DNA from 4 places in the Rufibacter sp. JT20002 genome. Region 4 is predicted to be linked to each of the others. Evidence: riboswitches for the same ligand, from Rfam matches in the RefSeq annotation. Region 4 holds a riboswitch; each other region holds the start of a gene.
The links. A riboswitch is a leader RNA that binds a small molecule or an ion and turns the genes downstream of it on or off. The one in region 4 is predicted to bind S-adenosylmethionine.

Region 1: it holds a riboswitch for S-adenosylmethionine, as region 4 does, so the genes downstream of both, ACW9SV_RS20830 (SusC/RagA family TonB-linked outer membrane protein) here and metH (methionine synthase) in region 4, are expected to answer to the same signal.
Region 2: it holds a riboswitch for S-adenosylmethionine, as region 4 does, so the genes downstream of both, ACW9SV_RS19015 (O-acetylhomoserine aminocarboxypropyltransferase/cysteine synthase family protein) here and metH (methionine synthase) in region 4, are expected to answer to the same signal.
Region 3: it holds a riboswitch for S-adenosylmethionine, as region 4 does, so the genes downstream of both, ACW9SV_RS20555 (ATP-grasp domain-containing protein) here and metH (methionine synthase) in region 4, are expected to answer to the same signal.

Annotation. Positions count from the first base shown of each region.
Region 1 is NZ_JBSZJY010000005.1:331,934-334,134, reverse strand. Features, by position in the region: SAM riboswitch class I at 482-586, shown strand; gene ACW9SV_RS20830 (SusC/RagA family TonB-linked outer membrane protein) at 1,066-2,201, shown strand, end outside.
Region 2 is NZ_JBSZJY010000004.1:525,754-527,954, reverse strand. Features, by position in the region: gene ACW9SV_RS19015 (O-acetylhomoserine aminocarboxypropyltransferase/cysteine synthase family protein) at 1-1,168, opposite strand, end outside; SAM riboswitch class I at 1,450-1,564, opposite strand; gene ACW9SV_RS19010 (phosphoribosylaminoimidazolesuccinocarboxamide synthase) at 1,767-2,201, shown strand, end outside.
Region 3 is NZ_JBSZJY010000005.1:257,453-259,653, forward strand. Features, by position in the region: gene ACW9SV_RS20550 (sensor histidine kinase) at 1-16, shown strand, start outside; SAM riboswitch class I at 309-410, shown strand; gene ACW9SV_RS20555 (ATP-grasp domain-containing protein) at 811-1,794, shown strand; gene ACW9SV_RS20560 (LLM class flavin-dependent oxidoreductase) at 1,798-2,201, shown strand, end outside.
Region 4 is NZ_JBSZJY010000001.1:818,918-821,118, reverse strand. Features, by position in the region: gene metH (methionine synthase) at 1-919, opposite strand, end outside; SAM riboswitch class I at 1,000-1,107, opposite strand; gene ACW9SV_RS03260 (hypothetical protein) at 1,282-1,791, opposite strand; gene ACW9SV_RS03255 (SAM-dependent methyltransferase) at 1,933-2,201, opposite strand, start outside.

The sequences.
Region 1 (2,201 bases), on a different contig from region 4:
TTGTCTATAGGTATATTTTTCCAAACAAGGACACGCATATCGTCCCCCTTTGAAGGGGGTAGGGGGATGACAACTCATGCTGATTGACTACACATGCTGATCACACGCATTCACGATCTGTGGGGACAATCCCTTGTGGTTGCCCATGCACTTAGCAGAAGTTGGACGGTTCTTCAAGCCAATTGGTCATCCCCCTACCCCCTTCAAAGGGGGACGGAATGCGTGCTACTCTTAGAGTGGAGGTGGGCAACAGCCAAAGACTTATCATTTTCAGAATTCTCTTCCACAATGGACCTTCCAGCAGGTGATTGATTCAAAGAGTTGATTTGAATTATAAGCAGGAGAATCGCTTATTTATTTCTGCAGTGTTGGATTATTTGTATTTAGTCCAAGTGTTAAGGAAAACTTGGAAAAATTATTTTCTACAAAAAGGTTGTATTTGTAGAAAATGCACCCTTACCTTTAGGGCATCTTTATTGGAGATTTATAAAGAAGAGGCGAGAGAGCAGGCTCCAAGACCCTCTAGCAACCTTCGGCCCAGCCGAAAAGGTGCTAACACCTGCCCAATTTTTGGGAACTATAAATGAATGACCATGCAACCACAAATTTTGCAACCTCGCTTGACCCTTAACAGCCATCCTGCCTCCCGGCAGTTCCTGCACATGCAGGCTTGTTGTTGCTGTTAAAGCTGGCGCCACCTCCTTCTTTTCTGGCGTACCCTATTTCACCCTTCGGTGAGGCACGCCTATGTATTCCTGTTTCTTAACACAATTACCCCTATGAACCATTCTTTACCATCTTCTTCCCCGGAAGACCATGCTCCCCTTAGAGCATCCTTTCTGCCTTCTACTGCTGCTCTGGCCCTGAGCACCATGCCCCTCTGCGCCCGAATGTGTTGTTGTTAGACACTGTTTCGTTGCACTAATCCCATAGCAACTTTTCTGTTTTAAAAATCACCGGTGTCGTCCTGATGCCGGATAGGAATTGTCTTGTCTTTATAATTTTATAAAAATGAAAACTCATACAAGTAGTACTCTAAAAAGTCTAGTAAGTCTAGGAGTATTATTGGCAATATTGCTGGCGCATGCCGCGTATGCCCAAGTCCAGACCGTAAGTGGGCAAGTGACCGGCACCAAGGGCAGTGAAGCCCTGGCCGGCGTGAGCGTAGTCCTGAAAGGCACTACCAGCGGCACCTTCACCAACGCCGAGGGGCGTTATTCCATTCCGGCCAGAACCGGCCAGACTCTGGTGTTTTCCAGCATCGGGTACACGTCTGCAGAGGCCGTGGTGAATGGAACCACCGTGAACGTGAGCTTGAAAGAAGACACCAAAAGCCTGGAAGAAATTGTGGTAGTGGGGTACGGAACGCAGTCGCAACGGGCGGTTTCCAGCTCGGTGAGCACCGTGAACGTGGACGACCTCCGCGGATTACCAGTTTCTTCCCCGGACCAACTGATTCAAGGGAAAGCCGCCGGGGTGCAGATTTCCTCAGCCAGCGGTGCGCCGGGTGGCGGTATCAGCGTAAGTGTGCGGGGAGCGACTTCCATTAATGCCAGCAACTCTCCTTTATATGTGATTGATGGCGTGTTCATCAACAACCAATCATTGAGCAACCTGGGGCTGGGCGGACAAACCTTTAACCCGCTCGCTGATTTGAACCCTGCCGATATAGAAAGCATTCAGGTCTTGAAAGATGCCAACGCCACAGCTATTTATGGGTCAAGAGGAGCGAACGGCGTGGTACTCATTACTACTAAGCGTGGTAAGCTGAATGCAGGTTCCAAAATCAGTTTCCAGACCTATTTTGGCTGGGCGAAGGCGCCTAAGCTCTTTGAAACCGTAAATGCCCAGCAGGAAGCCGAACTCATCAACGAGGCGTTCCTGAACGATGGTGGGGCTTTCGCTTCCCGTCCGTTCCGTCCCAAAGTCGAGGGTGGCCGCGGCTTACCCGAGGAACAGACCACGTATTCCCGTATTCCGGATGTGTTCCAGACGGCCAAAACCCAGAGCTATGACTTGTCGGCTTCGGGTGGGTCAGACAAAAGCCGGTACTTCATTGGCGGTAGCTATTTCTCGCAAGAGGGGATTGTGAAACCGGCCCAGTTCGAGCGTTTCAGCGGGCGGTTCAACTTTGACCATAACCTGAGTGAGAAACTGACGGTGGGCATCAGCGCCTCGGGGGCGTACAGCCACCGCAACGT
Region 2 (2,201 bases), on a different contig from region 4:
TGGTAGAGGCTGGGTGAATGATCAGGGTTTTGGCATCGCCTACGTTTGCCAGATGGCTCACCAATTCTAGACTGTTAACAAAAACCTCGGCCTCTTCTTTGCCCCCTTTCAAGTTGAAGCTTAACACTCCACCGAAGCCGCGTTTCAGGTACTTTTTCGCCAAAGTATGGTAAGGACTGGAGGCAAGGCCCGGATAATTCACACTCTCCACTAAAGGATGCTGCTCCAGCCACTGCGCCAAAGCCAAGGCATTCTCAACCGTGCGGTCTACCCGTAGCGACAAGGTTTCCAAGCCCTGGATTAATTGAAAGGAGTTGAACGGGCTTAAGGCCGGCCCAAAATCACGAAGACCCTCTACCCTGGCCCTAATAGCAAAGGCAATGTTCCCGAAGGGTCCATCAGCCCCGAATACTTCCCAGAAGTTCAGGCCGTGGTATCCTTCTGAAGGCTCACTGAACTGCGGGAACTTTCCATTACCCCAGTTGAAGTTTCCGCCATCTACAATCACGCCGCCCACGCTGGTCCCGTGCCCGCCAATCCATTTGGTGGCAGAGGCCACCACTACGTTGGCTCCGTGCTCTAATGGTCGGAACAAATATCCGCCCGCCCCAAAGGTATTGTCTACCACCAACGGAATCTGATGCCCCGCCGCTACCGCCGCAATGGATTCAAAGTCTGGAATGTTGAAACGGGGGTTGCCAATAGTCTCCAGATAAAGGGCTTTCGTGTTTTCGTCAATAAGGGCCGCATACGTGGCTGGTTCATCATTCTTAGCAAATCTTACTTCAATGCCCAAGCGCTTGAAAGCTACCTTAAACTGGTTGTAAGAGCCACCATACAGGTTGCTGGAGGCCACGAAATTGTCACCTGCCTGCAGGATATTATTTAAGGCAATGAATTGAGCCGCTTGCCCTGAACCAACGGCAACGGCGGCCACGCCCCCTTCCAAAGCGGCAATGCGTTTCTCAAACACATCGGTGGTGGGGTTCATGATGCGGGTGTAGATATTCCCGAATTGTTTTAGCGCAAACAGGTTAGCCCCATGCTCTGCGTTCTCAAAAACATAGGAAGTAGTTTGGTAGATAGGCACCGCCCGTGAACGAGTGGTAGCATCTATTTCTTGGCCAGCGTGTAGCTGAAGGGTTTCAAAACGATAAGAATTAGACATGATTATAGCCGGTTACAATTGAAAAATTGAACAAATTCAAGAGCCAGAAAACTAACAGACAACAGGTTCCCTCCTGCCGCTGTGCGTCAGGCCCCTAAAGAAAATTTAAATTACTTTAGATGAGGGGATTAGCGACAACAGCAACAAATATCCATCATGGACATAGTGCACATTCGCGTAATAGAGGAGATAATAATAGGTGTGTTACCTTTTGCCGCCATGGTCAGGTGCGGCGCTGCATTGTTAGAAGTGGCGTTGATTTGCTTTTCCATCTTCGTATCAATTTATATTCCCCAAGTGGCAATATGTCCCCTGGGATCAGGACTTAGCACCTTACACGGCTGGTAGGTTGCTAGAGCTTCATTGAGCCTGTCTCTCCGCTCTTCTTTATAAATCAACTACCGGAATAATTGACTTGATGCTGCAAATCTATTAACGAAATCTTTAAACCCAAATAAAATTGAAAATATTTTGCAATTTATTTTCAAAAACCAACAAATGTTAGTAAATGTAGGCCACGGCCTTCCTAAGGGTTTGGGAGAAATATACTTGTCCCGTCTGTAACCTTTCCTAACTTTGCCGCCGTTAGTCATCTGCCATGCAAGCGTTAAAAGAAACCAACTTCCACTTTCCAGAACAAACCGGCTTTTACCGGGGCAAGGTTCGGGATGTTTATTATTTCAAAGACAAACTGGCCTTGGTGGCCACTGATCGGATCTCTGCCTTTGACGTGGTGCTGCCGCGGGCCATCCCCTTTAAAGGACAGGTACTGAACCAAATTGCAGCCACCTTTTTAGAAGCAACGGCCAATGTAGTGCCTAACTGGGTTCTGAGCCAACCGGCTCCTAACGTCACGATTGGTCGCCAATGCGAGACGTTCAAAGTGGAAATGGTTATCAGAGGATATTTAGCGGGCCATGCCTGGCGTGAATACAGTGCCGGTAAGCGTACCTTGTGTGGCGTGTCCCTGCCGGAGGGGCTGCGGGAAAATGACCCGTTTCCTGAACCAATTATCACCCCTACGACCAAAGCC
Region 3 (2,201 bases), on a different contig from region 4:
ACCCATCGCGAAGTAAAATCAGCCTGCAACTTCTAATCGGCACTCCAATTCCGCCAGCTTCAAAGGAAGTAGCTTCGTTCACTAAAAAGCCTACATGAAAGTAGGACTGGTTTAGGCCTGATTCCCCTAAATCGAGCGCGAAATGGGTTTTTAGTTCTTTTGAAATCAACAAGAGGCGGTAACTCTATTACTGTTCTTGCTGACAAAGAGCATCTGTTGCTACATGAATTTTGCATAAAATTTGGATTCTATTATTTTCAACTGCACTTTTGCAGCACTAAAGTCAATTACCCCTCTTGTTGGGGCTTGATTTATACAGAAGAAGGGAGAGAACAGGCTCTATGAACTTCTAGCAACCTAGGTAAGACTAGGTGCTAATTCCTGCCTAAGGGACTTAGGAAATATAAACGAACAGCCCATGACCACTACATTGCTTTCTTCTATTGCTGCCCTACTGCAGAAACTATTGTCAAGACTTAACGGTCCTACCCTACAGCCCGTGCCTGTACGGCCCTTCTCTTGTTGTTGCTGTTGTTAGCCCTCTCTGAGGCGTAGCAAGGGCAATACCTGAATTTCCCATTCTAAATCAGGTTTGTTTTTACCGGACTTGCAACCATTTGCGGCCATCCCTTTGCTCAGTCCTCCTCCAACGCAGAGGCTACCTCCACCTTTTTGGCCTGATAAGCTGATCCTTTTTACCCTGTTTTTTAAACAACGCTAAAACGCTCCTTAACCACTAACAAACAATAGTATCTCCTATACCTCTATAGAGATATCTACCATTAAACGAACCCAATTACACAAACGAACATGAGCACTCCTTCTTTTGAAAAACCAATTGCCATTTTCCACGAGCACCCAGACTGGTTCAAACCTTTGTTTGAAGAGCTAGACGCCCGCGGTATACCTTATGTACGCCTGAACGCCGCTGAGCACACCTATGACCTGGCCGAGGACGAAACGCCGTACAGCCTGTTCTTCAACCGCATGAGCCCTTCTGCCTACCTACGCGGAAATGAAAACGGCATTTTCTATACCTTAGGCTTATTGGGGCACCTGGAGCGCACCGGCACGCCAACCGTGAACGGACACAAAGCTTTCCAGTACGAGACCAACAAGGCCCTGCAGTTATCGCTGTTGCAGTCTCTGGGCTTGCCTTACCCGAAAGCGCGCGTGATCAACCATGCGTCACAGGCGGTAAAAGCCGCGGAAAGCCTGCGTTTCCCGATCGTCGTGAAAGCCAACATTGGCGGCAGCGGCGCGGGCATCATCAAATATGACTCTGTGGAGTCACTGGCGCAATCGGTGGCGAACAACGAGATTGATTTGGGCATTGACCACACCGCTTTGGTGCAGGAGTTCATCCCGGCCCGAGGCGGGTACATCCACCGCGTGGAGACCCTAGGCGGCAAATACCTTTATGCCATCAAAGTGTACACTACCGGCGAAAGCTTCAACCTGTGCCCTGCTGATATCTGCCAGACCACAACCGGCGTAGAACTGGTGCGCAACGCCTGCGCCTTAGATGCGCCTAAAAACGGCCTGAAAGTAGAAGGCTACACCCCAGAGCAGGAAGTAATTGACGCCATTGAGGCCATCGTGCAGAACTCCGGCATTGACGTAGGAGGTATTGAGTACATCATTGACGACCGCGACGGACAACTGTACTACTATGACGTGAACGCGCTTTCTAACTTCGTGGCCGATGCCGTGAACGTGATCGGGTTCAACCCGCACAAGAAGCTGGTAGATTTTCTGGAGAAAAAGGCCCAACTAGTAGCAGAGGAGGTATAAGCCATGCAGTTCGGATATTGGTTACCTGTATTTGGCGGCTGGCTTCGCAATGTGCCTGATGAAGGCATGACCACCTCCTGGGACTACGTGAAGCAACTGGCGCAACGCAGCGAGGAATGGGGCTACAGCCTCTCGCTTATTGCCGAGTTATACTTGAACGACATCAAAGGCCAGGAAGCTCCGGCCCTGGATGCCTGGTCTACCGCCGCTGCTTTGGCCGCTGTGACAAAGGAACTGGAGATCATGGTGGCGGTGCGCCCTACCTTCCATAACCCGGCGCTGCTGGCGAAAGCCGCCGCCAACATTGACCTGATCAGCAACGGCCGTCTGTCTCTGAACGTGGTGTCCAGTTGGTGGAAAGACGAAGCCACCAAGTATGGCATTCAGTTTGAGCAGCACGATGACCG
Region 4 (2,201 bases):
AACAGCCACCCACGATGTTCACGAAGTTGTTCTCCAGGAAGTCGCGGATGTGCTGGCCCATTTGCTCCGGCGTTTCGTCATACGCCCCGAAGGCGTTCGGCAGGCCAGCATTTGGGTAAGCACTGATATGAAACTTAGAAGCCTTACTCAGGGATTGTAAGTGCGGGCGCAGCTGCTTCGCACCCAACGCACAGTTAAAGCCTACGCTCAACAGCGGCATGTGTGACACGGAGTACAGGAAAGCCTCTACCGTTTGGCCTGAAAGGGTACGGCCGCTGGCATCGGTGATAGTACCAGAAACCATCAAAGGTAAACGTTTGCCGGTTTGCTGACTGTATTGGTCAATGGCGAACAAAGCCGCCTTGGCATTCAACGTATCGAAGATGGTTTCTACCAACAGCAAGTCCACGCCACCGTCTACCAGTCCGCGAACCTGCTCGGTGTAGGCTTCTACCAGTTCGTCATACGTTATGGCACGATAGCCAGGGTTGTTCACGTCTGGCGACAAAGAAGCAGTACGGTTGGTTGGTCCGATGGCTCCGGCCACAAAGCGAGGTTTCTCCGGGGTTCTGGCAGTCCACTCGTCAGCGGCTTCGCGGGCAATGCGGGCCGACTCATAGTTCAGTTCGTACACCAAATCCTGCATGTCGTAATCGGCCATGGCAATGGAGGTGCCGCTGAAGGTGTTGGTTTCGGCTATATCGGCGCCCGCCTCAAAGTAGAGGCTGTGTATTTCTTTGATGATGTGGGGTTGGGTGATAGAGAGCAAATCGTTGTTCCCCTTCACATCTAAGTGGTAGTCTTTGAAACGTTCGCCACGGTAATCATCCTCTTGGAGGTTGTACCGCTGGATCATGGTACCCATGGCACCGTCTAAGACTAATATTCGTTTTTTTACTTCTTCCTCAATGCGGGTCATCTTGTGCAAACCTAAAGGGTTAGTTGCGGCTCAAGAAAGGGCAGAGGAAAGTGGCGGGCGCAGGTGCGTGGGAGTTCCGTCACTTATCTCCCCCGGCGCGTAGGTGCAGCGGGTAGGAAGTAGCACCCAACTGAATTGGGTTGCTAAGACATCACAGGGCCTAATCCCTCCGTCTTTCTTGATAAGCAGTAGCAAAGATACGGGTTGCGGTTGGATTCCGCAAATGCAGGTGTGGAGCTAAAGCGCTTTGGGCCAGGTTTCAGCAAAAGAGGTATAAAGCGGAGTTGCCTGACTACAGACGAAAGGCCTGAAATAGAAAAAGCCTGCACGAGGCAGGCTTTTCAAGTAGGTTCGGGGAAGCATTAGAATGTGTAGCGGACGGTCAGAGCTCCGTCGCCATACAAGAAAAGACCGTCTCGGTTGACTTCGAAAAATGGCTTAAAATCGATGCCCACTGAAATCGGAATTTCCGTAATCTGATATTCCAAACCTACAATACCATCCACCCCCAACGTTACGAGGGTGTTATCATAAGAGTCTTCATAATGTTTGCTGGAGGGCTTGTGGTAGTATCTTCCGCGGAAAATGCCCAAGTGCCCGCCGGCTCCATAAAACCACTGCAGCCCCTGGATGCCAAACGCCGAGGCGTGTTGCTCCAATAAACCGGTTAACTGGAAGCCTCGCCGTCCGAAGCCCGTTCCCAGTATCCCCTCCAAGGCGCGGTCTTCTCTGAAAAAATACTTTCCGGAGATACCCGCCGAATACCCTCCCACCCTAAGGCCAAGGCCTACCGTTTGCGCCTGGGCGCTTTCCAGCTTGGCGAGGGAGAGCACTACTATTATCAGCCCAAAAATAAGATGTTTGTTTTTCATAGTAAAATGATTCTTCACAAAAGAGACCGATCCTGGGGTCTGCCTTTCTAAAACTTCTTAGAACCTGGGAATATTTTACCTGTGGATAAAAACTAGTAAAAAGCTTTTGGGCGATTTCCGGTTGAAACCTGAGCTCGCAAGTTAGCTTTTTTTATAAGACTGCAAGTACGCCTCGCGGGAGGTGCGTTGGCCAATTAGCCTGAAAAAGCTGATTTGGTGCTCGGTATCTTTTTTCAGTCCGCGGGCAAACGGGTCTTTTTTCTGACCGTGTTCCTCAAAATCGCGCACATATTGCTCTCTGATCAGGTCGGCGGCGGGCAGAAGTTCTGCGGTTTTGATCTGCACCAAGCCTGTCTTTTCCCAGAGCTTGCGCCACCAGGCCACTGAATGGATGTAGTACCAGTACGCCT